Regions from separate parts of the Bifidobacterium hominis genome, predicted to be linked through region 2. Evidence: riboswitches for the same ligand, from Rfam matches in the RefSeq annotation. Region 2 holds a riboswitch; each other region holds the start of a gene.
What was found. A riboswitch is a leader RNA that binds a small molecule or an ion and turns the genes downstream of it on or off. The one in region 2 is predicted to bind thiamine pyrophosphate.
Positions count from the first base shown of each region.

Region 1: linked by a shared signal. The riboswitch ahead of tenA (thiaminase II) and the one ahead of thiC (phosphomethylpyrimidine synthase ThiC) in region 2 are both predicted to bind thiamine pyrophosphate.
Region 3: linked by a shared signal. The riboswitch ahead of thiM (hydroxyethylthiazole kinase) and the one ahead of thiC (phosphomethylpyrimidine synthase ThiC) in region 2 are both predicted to bind thiamine pyrophosphate.

Region 1 is NZ_JBBMFR010000002.1:68,922-73,156, reverse strand. Features, by position in the region: gene ppgK (polyphosphate--glucose phosphotransferase) at 1-720, opposite strand, end outside; gene WMO36_RS01730 (glycosyltransferase family 2 protein) at 964-1,977, opposite strand; TPP riboswitch at 2,094-2,204, shown strand; gene tenA (thiaminase II) at 2,197-2,964, shown strand; gene WMO36_RS01720 (YhbY family RNA-binding protein) at 3,090-3,395, opposite strand; gene WMO36_RS01715 (hypothetical protein) at 3,427-3,594, opposite strand; gene WMO36_RS01710 (energy-coupling factor transporter ATPase) at 3,588-4,235, opposite strand, start outside.
Region 2 is NZ_JBBMFR010000002.1:281,296-285,530, reverse strand. Features, by position in the region: gene thiC (phosphomethylpyrimidine synthase ThiC) at 1-1,864, opposite strand, end outside; TPP riboswitch at 2,068-2,169, opposite strand; gene WMO36_RS02705 (GNAT family N-acetyltransferase) at 2,345-2,908, shown strand; gene WMO36_RS02700 (sugar O-acetyltransferase) at 3,133-3,771, shown strand; gene WMO36_RS02695 (autorepressor SdpR family transcription factor) at 3,915-4,205, shown strand; gene WMO36_RS02690 (SdpI family protein) at 4,217-4,235, shown strand, end outside.
Region 3 is NZ_JBBMFR010000006.1:107,868-112,102, reverse strand. Features, by position in the region: gene WMO36_RS05810 (type IV pilus twitching motility protein PilT) at 1-1,944, shown strand, start outside; TPP riboswitch at 2,035-2,143, shown strand; gene thiM (hydroxyethylthiazole kinase) at 2,134-3,003, shown strand; partial or broken gene WMO36_RS05800 (thiamine phosphate synthase) at 3,133-3,879, shown strand; gene thiD (bifunctional hydroxymethylpyrimidine kinase/phosphomethylpyrimidine kinase) at 3,954-4,235, shown strand, end outside.

The DNA of each region.
Region 1 (4,235 bases), 210 kb from region 2:
CTCATTGTGCAACTTGGCTGCAACGATCGGGGTCTTGATGTCGATGTACGGCAGGAACTTCTCAGACACACGAGACACGCCGCCGCCGACAACGAACAGCTGCGGATCCAAGTAGAACTCCATCAGGGAATAGTACTTGGTCAGTCGCTTGGCCCACTTCTTGTAGCCCATATCAAGCTTTTCACGGATGGAGGATGCCGCGTACTTTTCGGCGTCGCCCTTGCCCTTGAGCAGTTCCAGGTGACCAAGCTCGGTGTTCGGGATGAGTTCACCGTTGAAAATCAGCGCCGTGCCGATACCGGTACCCAGCGTGGTTGCCACGACCAGACCATCCTGGCCCTTGGCCGCGCCGAACTGCTGCTCGGCAAGGCCTGCCGCGTCAGCGTCGTTCACCACGGTGACTGGACGTCCGCAGGCTTCGGAGAACACTTCGGTGACGTCCACGCCGACCCAAGACTGGTCTAGGTTGGCCATGTAGCCGAGCTTCTCGCCCACGTGGATCGGCGCCGGGAAAGCGATGCCGACCGGAGCGGATTCGGGAACCTCGAAATGCTCGAGCTGCTGGCGAACGATTTCACCGACGGCCTTCGGAGTGGAAACTTCCGGGGTAAGAATCTTCAGACGCGGTTCGGCAAACTCGCCCTTTTCGAGGTTAACCGGGGCTGCCTTAATGCCGGAGCCTCCAATGTCAACGCCAAACGCCTGTGCAGTTTCAATCATCTTCGACCTCTCCTATCAAGGTACATAGTGGGTGTTATCGAACCGGTAAGCGCCATAGTAACTCGCCCCATGCCCCAAAACGCGCCGAAAAAGCATAAATGGTGAATACGATTGCATAATTTTTCGCAATGAAATGATTCATTCTGCAACTTTTTTCTGCAAACGATTCGCCCCATGTCAACTCAACGCATCGGCATGGGGCGAATCGTAAGAAGATGACCGTCTGAAGACGGCGCAACCGCATCACTTGAGCGGCGGCATCGGCTTCCAATCCGGATCATGCAACAGCTTGCGTGAATCCCACCAACCCTTGGCTATCTGCACCAAGCCGGTCTTCACATGCTCTCGGTCCACCATCACCAGACGGATGACTTCCTTGGCGGCGGTCAGCAGCGTACCCAGACCGAACATCAGCGGACGGTAATCGCCGAACGCCATGAAATAGCGCGCCATGTAGCCTCGGTTACGCATGATGTGGTAACGGTTCATGTCAGAGGTGGAGTTGAGCTGGCGCACGCCGGCGATATCCCAATTGCCGATTTCACGAGTGCGGCGCAGGATCACGTCAGGCACCACGATCGGGTTGGTGACTTTGCTGGCGCGGTAGCCGTACATCGTGTCGTCCCAGTAGATGAAGAAACGCGGATCCGGCAAGCCGATCTGTTCGACGATGTTGCGGCGGAACAGACCCCCCTCGAAGCACAGGGTGTCCATCACGCGGTAGCCGGGGCGTCCGAATGCGGCCGGAGCGATCGGATTGGGGATGCCGAGGGGAATGATGAAATCGTATTGCCAGTAGAACGGACCGCCGTCATAGTCGTATCGGCTGCCTTGGATCACATCATGGCTGCCGGTCCACTTGGCGAGTCGTTCGATGGCTTCGGGCATCACAGCCACATCGTCGTCCATCACCCAGAACCATTCGGATCCCAGCTCATATGCCTTCTTCACACCTGCGGAGAATCCGCCTGCGCCGCCGAGGTTGTCGGATTGAGGTGCATACACCACGCGACTTTCGTTGCCCGACTGGTCGGCGATGGTATTGCCCCACTGCGCGGTGACCGCTTCACGGAAATCGTCGACCATGCCTTGGGTCGCATCGCTGTGCTCGTTGTCAACGACGACGATACGCCATGGTGCCACAGTGAGTTTTTCGATGGATTCGAACAGGGTGGCGAGCAGCTGCTGACGCTTGTATGTCACCACGACGATAGCCAGCTTTTCGATGGTGTTCTTCGCAACTTGCTTTTCAGTCATACGTTCTATTCTTGCACTCGCCCTCAACCGAACATCGCCTGTGTTCGCATCATGCGGCACGATTCCATTCGGCGGACAGGCTCTTGCACATTTCGGACGGCTTTGCCATAATGTACGGCGTAATGCAGGGGAACCCGTGTTTGTCGGGTTGAGATAGGCCAAGTGAGGCCTGAACCCTTTGAACCTGATGGTTAATACCAGCGTAGGGAGGCATGTCTAATGACTGCTGTGACATCAACAACCAATTTCGATTATGAGTTCGACGCCGCCAAAGGCATCCAACGCAACAATCTTCCTCCGTTCGCGCAGCGCATGCGCAAGGCTGCTGACCTGGTTTGGGAGGAAGGCTACCAGCAGCCGTTCATCCGCGAGCTTGGCGAAGGCACACTGCAACGCGAGCGTTTCGCCTTCTATCTGCTGCAGGATTTTCGTTATGTGAACGATTACGCCAGAGTGCACGCTTTGGGATTAGCCAAGGCCACCGACCCTGAAATCATGGCGTTCATGCTCAAAGTGCAGAACGGCGCCCTGCAGGTCGAGACCGAAGTACACCGCTCCTACTTGGCCAGCTATGGCATCACCGAAGAGCAGATGAACAATGTGCGCCAGTCGGCCTTCGCGCGTGCCTACACGTCGAATATCCTTTCCATCGCCTATGGCAAGGATATTCTCGACATTCTTGTGGCCGTGCTGCCGTGCGCCTGGGTGTATGCGGATTATGGTTACCGTCTTGCCGCCGAGTTTGCCGACACGCTTGACGACAATCCGTACAAAAGCTGGGTCGACATGTATAAGACCGACGAGTTCTGGCAGGATTCCGTGTGGCTGCTCGAACATATCGAGAAACTGGTAGCCGACGCGAGCGAAGAGCGCAAGCGCGAGCTGATTGACATTTTCGTGACCGGCGTGGAGAACGAGTACATGTTCTGGGCCAGCGCGTACGACATGCAGTACACGTGGAAGCCCGAATGGAATCAGGAGCGCTGACACCGCTCCATCGCATGTTTTCCTGACTTCCGATTGTTTATTTTCATTGCAATAGGGCGGGTGCCTTCTGATTGGTTTTCAGAAAGCACCCGCCCTGTTATGTTTGGTCGCGTCAGTTTCCCGCTTTATTCGCGTACGAGACGAATATGCTCCACATCATCGCGATGGGAGCGGCGATAGAGCACGAAACGGTTGCCGATAACCTGTACGAGTTCCGCATTCAGTTCTTCGGCCAACCCCTCGCCTGCTTCCTTAGCCGTCAGTCCGGATCCATCGAGCACAGAGCATTTGATGAGCTCACGCTTTTCGATGGTCTCGTCCGCCTGCTTGATGGCGTTTTCGCTCAAATCGTTCTTGCCGACCTGGATGAGCGGATTGAGCTTGGTGGCCAGGCCGCGCAACTGCTTGACCTGCTTCTTGGTTAATGCCATAACTTGTTCCATTCCTATCTATGATGCTTGCTTAAGAGTAGCGTGAGGGCAGTAAAACCTTGCATATCACTCCTCCCGCGCCTTTGATGGCGTTCACACCGTTTTCGATGTTCCTGCGCGTGTTCAGACGTGCTTCTTCGGCGGTTTCGCTTTCCAATACGATCAGTGGAGCGCCATGCCCGTCCGGAATGCTCAGCATAGTCCAGCGATCAGGGTCAATGCGGCAATGTATGACACACCCACACCGACTACGGCGATGTCACGTTTGGCGATCCGCATGATTCGCCAGTGCGTGCGCATGATGCCTTCCTCGTAACATCGTGCGTCGAGTGCAAGGCTGAGATTATCGGCATGGCGTATCGCTCCTGCGAATACCGGAATGATAATGGCGGTCATCGCTTTGATCCGCTGCACGAATGTTCCCGTTTCAATGCTGCCGCCTCGGACTGATTGCGCATCCACAATGGCTTTCGCTTCGCTTCCTAACGTGGGCAGGAACCGCAATGCGAGGCTCATCACCAACGCGATCTCCTGCGCATGCATGCCTAATTTTGCGAAAGGTTTGAGCAACGCTTCGAATGCGTCGGTGATGGCCGTGGGCGTGGTGGTGGCAAGGAATACCGCTCCGACGATAATGACCACGACGAATCTGCAGGCGTACAGTATGGCGATACGCACACCGTCGTCGGTGATTGGAATCGGCCCGATGTTCGTAAGAACGTTGCCGGATCGCACGAAGAACATATTGAGCAGTCCGCAGAACACGAACAATGCGAGGAACACGTGAACCGATTTGAACAGTTGTTTCACGCCGATGCCCGATATCGCAACGATCATGCC
Region 2 (4,235 bases):
ATTCGTCGAAATGCGTATACAGGAAGCTTTCCTGATGATGCTGCAAACACCATTCAGCCATAATCGAACCGCCACGCGAAACGATGCCCGTCATGCGGTTCGCCGTCAATGGCACGAAACGCAGCAGCACACCGGCATGAATCGTCATATAGTCCACACCCTGCTCGCACTGCTCGATCACCGTGTCGCGGAACAGTTCCCAGCTGAGCTTGGAAGCGTCATCCTCCACCTTTTCGAGTGCCTGATACATTGGCACGGTGCCGATCGGCACGGGGGAGTTGCGTAGAATCCATTCACGCGTAGTGTGAATGTCGTTGCCGGTAGACAGATCCATTACGGTGTCAGCACCCCACTTGGTGGCCCACGTGAGCTTCTCCACCTCCTCGTCAATAGACGAAGTGACCGCCGAATTGCCCATATTGGCGTTGAGCTTGGTAAGGAACTTCGAGCCGATGATCATGGGCTCAGCCTCAGGATGGTTGATATTGCAAGGCATGACGGCACGTCCTGCGGCCAGTTCGCTGCGCACCAGTTCCACGCTGCAATGCTCGCGTTCCGCTACATAGCGCATTTCCGGCGTGATGATGTTGTGGCGCGCGTACCACATTTGCGTCACCGGATGATCCTTGGCCTTCATCGGCTTATGCTGGCGGCCGCGCCATTCCTTGGAAGCCTTGCCACGCTTGATGGCGCGTTTGCCGTCATCTTCCAGATTGCGTCGACGTCCCTCGTATTCTTCGACGTCACCGCGGTCAAGAATCCAATCCAAACGCAGGGGAGCGAGTCCCTCTTTCGGATCGCATTTCGGTCCTTCGGTGTTGTAGTCCTTGAATGGCGCGTTCGGTCCGACGCCAGGAGTGTCAGACAGTTTGATTTCGGTGTATGGCACTTCCAGATCGTAGGAGCCGAATTCGTTTTCGAAATGTACCGGCGTGGTTTTGCGGATATGCGCTTTGTCGCGCTGTTTGGACTCGCGTGCGGCAATGTCGACGCGCTGCTGCTTGGCGAGCTTGGATGCGGCCTTGGCTTCCTTCGCATTGGTGAACTTCTTTTCACCGGATGCGCCGTCGGCTGCGTTGCTAGGGCTGATTTCCGCTGTGTTCTGGGCTTTCATGCGCGGTGCGTATCCGTGCTTCGTGTCGCCACGTACGGCTTTCCAACGCGTTACCATATCGCGGGTTGTGGCTTCCGGATCATCGGCTCCTGCAATCGCGGACACCACGAACCAGCCTGCCGCCTTTGAACGCGCCAGCATTTCCATATCATCTGCGGTCACGCCACCGCCTACCACTACCGGAAAACCACTGGCTGAACAAATGGTGTTGATCTGCTCTTTGTCAAGCGTGCGACCGGAACCGTCATTGCCACCTACGGACGCTTCCGGCTTGGTGACGGAAACATGCAGCGGCGCCGCACCGATATAGTCGATGCAGCCATTGGGCAATTCGTTGATGAGTCTGACCAGGCTTTCTGTCTCCGCCGACAATCCCACGATGGCGTCTTCGCCGAGCAGCGTGCGGGCTTCACGCGGTTCCATATCGGTCTGTCCGATGTGCACGCCGTCAACCTTGATGCCTTTGCTGCGGGCCTGCCAGACCACATCCACGCGGTCGTCGATCACGAATGCCACGGAATCTGACTTGTTGTTGTCTTCGATGATTTGCGCGATATCACGCGCCATGTCGGTAAGGTCCTTCGCGTCGGCGTCTTTGGCGCGCAGTTGGATAAAGCTTGCGCCCCCGCGCAATGCGTCATCGATGACGTCGGTGATCGGTCGACCTTTGCAATCCTGTGGGCCTACCACAAAATAGGCGCTCAGGTCGAAGCTGTCTCGCATCGACGCATACGGATAATTGTTCATGATTCCCCCTTGATTATGCTGTTTTGGGTTGGGGAAAATTTGATTCCGTCAGTAAATGGATACGCTGACATGCCTCGTATTCTTGGATACACGGGATAGAAAGCGAAATTACGCTTGATGATTTCGCGATGCAGGTTGTTTTGCCGACGCGTCTGTTGCGTTGACTTTTACGGATGCCGATTGACGCTGGAAATGCGTGTGCACGATGACGCTCATTCTTCGCTCCCTACGATGGTGTTAACCAACAGGTTCAAAGGGTCAGGCATTCGCCTATCTCAGCCCCGTTGAGGAGCCCCCTGCTTTAGGTGTTGGCTACGAACCTACGCCCTGCACTGGACGTAGCCTTTCGCCGAAGCCCATAGGTGAGTCAGACCCGTCGTCACTTTCGCATGCATCGTCTTCATCCGTATCACGCCCCACCGCGCATCTCACGGCAAAACTCTCCTTGCAGGCTAAGCTATACCTCAGTTCAATGCATTGCGTATGAAAGAGGTTGACTACATGTTGGAGACGGAACGGCTGACATTGAGGGCTTGGACTGAAACAGATGCGGAAAGCTTGTACGTCTATGCGAAAGATCCGGATATCGGACCTATCGCGGGCTGGCCCGCACACCGATCGAAAGAAGAAAGTCTCAATACGATTCGTCATGTGCTCAATGGCAAGGAATGCTGCGCGATTTGCGAGCGCGGCAGCAATAACCCCATTGGCTCGATTGAGTTAAAGCTTAATGGTCATACGGGTATGACGGATCGTGATGATGAGTGTGAGTTGGGTTACTGGTTGGGCAAGCCTTTCTGGGGGAGGGGTTATATGCCGGAGGCAGCTAGGGAGATTATCCGTCATGGTTTTGTTGATCTTGGTATGAGTGCGATTTGGTGCGGTTATTATGATGGCAATCTGAAGTCGAAGCGGGTGCAGGAAAAGGTTGGTTTTGTCTATCATCACACGTGCGATGAGGTGCCGGTGCCTCTTATGCATGAGGTGCGCGTCGAGCATGTGAATATCCTTACCAAATCACGTTGGCAAATTTTGGCTGCCCGCTGATCGTGTCGGAAGCCAAGGCTGCAACAGGTTAACTGGCGATGTTTTGATGTGGTGATTGGGAGTTCAATGGCACTTACGGTCACACCGCCGAACATGCGAAATATTTCGCTAGCCGCAGACGATGATTGTGCAGAGGATTGCGAAAGGCATGCGGAATCACGGCATGAGTTGCGTTGAGTTCGTATATAATCGCAACGAGTGTGAATGACTGCAAGGAGGCTGCCATGACTGTGCCGCAACGAGTGCTTGACACTATGAATTCCGGATTGATCTATGCCTGCGATGACGAAGAGATGATCAAAGCGCAGCAGGAACAGATGGAACTACTGTACGACTTTAACGCGACCCGCCCCAGTCAAATGACGCAACGTATCGAAATTGCACGCCAACTGCTTGGCGAATTCGGCGAGGACGCCTATATCGAACCGCCGTTGCATGCCAATTGGGGATGCAACACGTATTTTGGTGCATATGCTTACGCCAATTTCAACCTCACGTTGGTTGATGATGGTGAAGTGCATATCGGCGAACATACCATGATCGGCCCGAACTGCACTATCGTTACCACCGGCCATCCGATTCGTCCTGACCTGCGCGAGAAGATCACACAGTATTCTCTGCCGGTCACCATCGGCCGCAATGTGTGGTTGGGCGCCAACGTTACCGTACTTCCTGGCGTCACTATTGGCGATAATTCGGTGATTGGTGCATGCTCGCTGGTTACCAAAGACATTCCCGCCAACGTAGTCGCATTCGGCCAGCCATGCAAGGTGTATCGCGAAATCGGCGAACATGATGACGTCTACTATTGGCGTGACCGCATGATTAACCCGCCCTACGATCAGCGGCACTCGGTTGCATAGACATCATCGTCCTCCTTCATGAACTTATGATTCGTCAACCGTGGTAAACGCGCGGGCGTGAATATGTATGTCCGGAGCATATATTTAGATAATTGTCTAAATAAGAAAATATCTAAATATTCAGTATCGTAAAGGAGGAATGCATGGCAGGAGAGGGGTTCAAAGCGCTCTCCGATCCCACGCGACGGCGCATTTTGGAATTGCTGCGCGAACGTGACATGACGGCCGGTGAGCTCGCGGAACAATTCAACATGAGCAAACCATCGATCAGCCACCATCTGACCACGCTGAAAACCGCGGAACTGGTAACCGACGAACGGCACGGGCAAAACATCATCTACAGTCTCAACACCACGGTGATGCAGGATCTGATCGGATGGTTCATGGGGTTCATGGACGGCAATGAAAACAATAAGCAAACGGACGGTCAATAAAGGAGAATCTTATGTGCGGGAACAATCTGG
Region 3 (4,235 bases), on a different contig from region 2:
GACCGCACGTATGAAGCCATCAAAGTGATGACCAACGAGCTGGAGATGGAACGGTTCAAAGACGATTTGGAACTTGATATTTCATTCTCCATCGGCGATCTGCTGCGATTCCGCGCCAACGTATACCGCGACCGTTTGGGCGTGTGCGCGGCATTACGAACCATTCCCACGGAAATCAAAACCGCGCAGGAGCTTGGTCTCGACCCGCATATCGCCGATCTGGCGTTACTGCCGCGTGGACTCGTGCTCGTATGCGGTCCGACCGGCTCCGGCAAATCCACCACGCTCGCCGCGATTGTCGACAGAGCGAATGCCGAACGCGCCGACCATATCATCACCATTGAAGACCCGATCGAATTCGTGCATCAACACAAGCGTTGCGTGATGAGCCAGCGTGAAGTGGGCACCGACACCAAAAGTTTCGCGGAAGCGCTTAAACGCGCGCTTCGTGAAGATCCCGACATTATCGAAGTGGGCGAGCTTCGAGACCTCGAAACCATTTCCACCGCGTTGACCGCCGTGGAAACCGGCCACTTGGTGTTCGCCACCCTGCACACGCAGGACGCCGGTTCGACCGTGGACCGTCTGATCGACGTGTACCCGGAAAATCAGCAGCAGCAGATTCGCGTGCAGGTGGCCTCCACTCTGCGCGCGGTGGTCGTGCAAACCCTGATTCCACGTGCCAGCGGGCATGGCCGCGCTCCTGCCACCGAAGTGATGATCAACACTCCGGCCGTGGCCGCGTTGATTCGCGGAGGCAAGGCGCATCAGATTCGTACCGTGCTGCAATCCAGCGAAAAGGAAGGCATGCATACGCTTGACCAAGATCTGGCGAGACTCGTCAACAAGGGCGTCATCACCTTCGAAGACGCTCTTGCCAAGGTGCAGGTCCTCGAGGAATTCGAAAAACTCTGCGGCGCCTTCAACACCTGGCTGGTAATGCCTTCCGAGACGTTGTTCACTTCAACCCTGTCGGATGGCAATATGCAGTTCATCGCTCTCACGCCAAGCGAGCTGTTTATGCCGTGCGTAATGTCATGCCTGATGTGGTGTTTTCTTATTCAGATTTGCCTACGCCGGAAAACCGCATCATTGCTGCTCACCACATACTTGGGTATAAGCGTTGCGTTCACCGCGCATCTTTCCATGCATCATGCGGGAATCATCTTGGGATTCTTCATCGCCATTCTCGCCATCGATTGCGATATCGAAAAAAACAATTCCAACGATTGGCCTCAGTGGATCCGTAATCTCAACAACCGTGTTATGACTCTTCTTGGACCGAAGAAAACGGAACGGTATCTCCGTTTCTTCAAAATCCTCGGTCTTATCTTCATGCTTGTCAGCGTGTATTGGACGGCAAGCGCCAGTATTTGCGATATTCGGTACGACTATTCGTCTTCCCGGGCGGTAGCGTCTTTTATCAAAACCAACCATTTGGAGCAATACCGTTGGATGGCAGGCTGGACACGCGTCAGCAAGAACGACACCGCTTCCAATCCAGAAATCAACAAAATCATCGACAAAGGCGGATATTGCGGCGGCACCGACTGCATCGACTACACTTCTTGGTACGGCAGCACCCTTATCGATTCAGCCCCTTACTTCGACCATACGCTTCTTGCCAATGCATACAAGGGACGAAGCTATTCGTCGTGGGAATGGTGCGTTGACCCCTATGCGGGAAAGAAAGACATCGAAACATGGAAATCGTGGGGCGAACCCGAATTCTACGACACTCTGTATCAGCCATTTTTCTTCTCCGACCTTGGTTACGACAGAAACCATTACACGAAAATCAAAATCGCCGAAACCAAGACACCTTGGAAAAGCACATGGTCGGAAGGCGCCTGCGAAATTTACGTGCGCAACGACATTTACGAGAACGTATTGCATTCGCCCGATCCTGGAATCGACTGGCCCGACGGCGCAACGCGCAGATAACAAGTGGACCGGCATCCAACTGGAACGTGTCGATTGTTCGTTTATGCAAAACGTGCCACTGTCAGCACCTTTGTATAGGTTAGATATGTTATGTACATGCAGGGGGGCTTCCGGCGAAAGCGGAAGCTGAGATAGGCAAATGCCTGACCCTTTGAACCTGTTGGTTAGGACCAACGTAGGGAGCAGACAATGGGCGATGACTCATATGCAGCTGCATTGCGTGAACAGATTGCGCAGGCAGTAAACGACGTACGCGAAACCACACCTTTGGCACAGTCGTTCACCAATTTCGTAACGATGAATCTTGTGGCCAACGCGCAGCTGGCCGCCGGCGGCACCGCAGCCATGAGCTTCCTGCCTGACGACGTGATCGACACCGCGGAAATCGCCGGATCGAACTACATCAATGTGGGCACACTCCTGCCGTTCTTCAAGGACGCGCTACCGGAAATCGCCTACAAACTGCACAAGAACGGCAAGACGTGGGTACTTGATCCGGTCGCCGCGGGCATCGGCAAAACCCGTACCGCCATTCTCGAATCGTTCCGCACATACCCGCCGACCATTGTGCGCGGCAATGCGAGCGAAATCATCGCGCTCGATGCGATGTGGGGTCTGGCACAGCATGATTCCACCGTTCCCGGCACTCGCCCGGCAGGCGTGGAAGCCGTCGACGAAGTTGATTCCGCCGTTGACGCGGCCAAACGAGTGGCTCGTCATCTTGCGAAATACTCCCCTGTTGGAGCCGGCGCGGTGGCCGTTTCCGGAGCAGTCGATCTGGTGACTGACGGCGAGCGCGTGTTCCGTTTGCCCGGCGGCAGCGCGATGATGACGAAGATCACCGGCGCCGGCTGTTCGCTCGGCGGCGTTACCGCAACGTATCTGGCCGTGGCCGAACCGCTTGTCGCCGCGATTTCGGCATCATTGCTGTATAACAGGGCTTCCGAAATCGCCGAAGCGAAATCGTCCGGTCCCGGATCTTTCCAAGTGGCGCTGCTTGACGCGCTTTGGAACGTCACCGCCGAGGAAGTCGCCGCTTCCGAAATCATCATCGACTAGGCCTTGCCGAACCCTGCATGGTATTCGGCATATCATGCAGGGTTCGGCAATTGCGTATGTGGAAAATATGGACGATTGCCGGTTCACATTGTAGGTTTTCTGAATCACTTACCGAGAAGGGTTGATTATATGAACAATTATTCATATGCATCGATGCGCGATACATTCGATATGAGCGCCTACTTTGTGGTCGGCCCGCAGGATTGCAAGAGCCGTACTATTACCGGTGTGATTGAGGATGCGTTGCGCGGGGGTGCAACGTTCATCCAGCTGCGAGCCAAGAACACCGACGCGAAAGACATCACCAGCATGGCACGCGATATCGCGCAGGTTATCGAGAACAACGGCAAATCCGATTCCGTGGCGTTTGTGATCGACGATCGCGTGGATGTAGTTTGGCAGGCACGTCACAAGGGCATCAAAGTTGACGGCGTGCATATTGGGCAAACCGACTTGGAACCGCAGGAAGCCCGCGCGTTGCTTGGGGAAGATGCCATTGTGGGCTTGTCTGCCGAAACGGAAAGCCTGGTGAAGCTGATCAACGGGCTGCCTGCCGGCTGCATCGACTACATCGGGGCCGGCCCGTTGCACGTGTCCACCACCAAGCCGGAAGCTTCCGTTGGTGGCAACGATGGTTCCGGGCATACGCTCGACGAGGCGCAGATCAATGCGATCTGCGATGCGAGTGATTTTCCGGTTGTGGTCGGCGGTGGAGTGACCGCCGACGATATGGAGATGCTCGCACATTCGAAGGCGGCCGGCTGGTTTGTGGTGTCGGCCATTGCCGGCGCAAGCGATCCGGAAGAGGCGACCCGCAATATGGTTTCGCGATGGAAGGCAGTGCGCGGTGATGCAAAGCATGGGCACGTACTGCGCAAATAGCAATCACGGATCACGAATATTTCAGAACTTCGCATCATAAGCAAGCAAAAGCAAGTAAGGAGTCATTCATGACCAGCACTTTGGCACCGGTATTGAGCATCGCGGGATCGGATTCCTCCGGTGGTGCCGGCATTCAGGCGGATTTGAAAACCATGCTTGCCAATGGCGTGTTCGGTATGACCGCCATCGCGGCGCTGACCGCGCAGAACACCACAGGCGTGACCATGGTCACGAACACTCCTCCGGAAATGCTCGCCGCGCAAATCGACGCAGTATTTGAAGATATTCCGCCGGTCGCGGTGAAGATCGGCATGGTGTCGAGCGTGGAGCTCATCAACGTGATCGCCGAC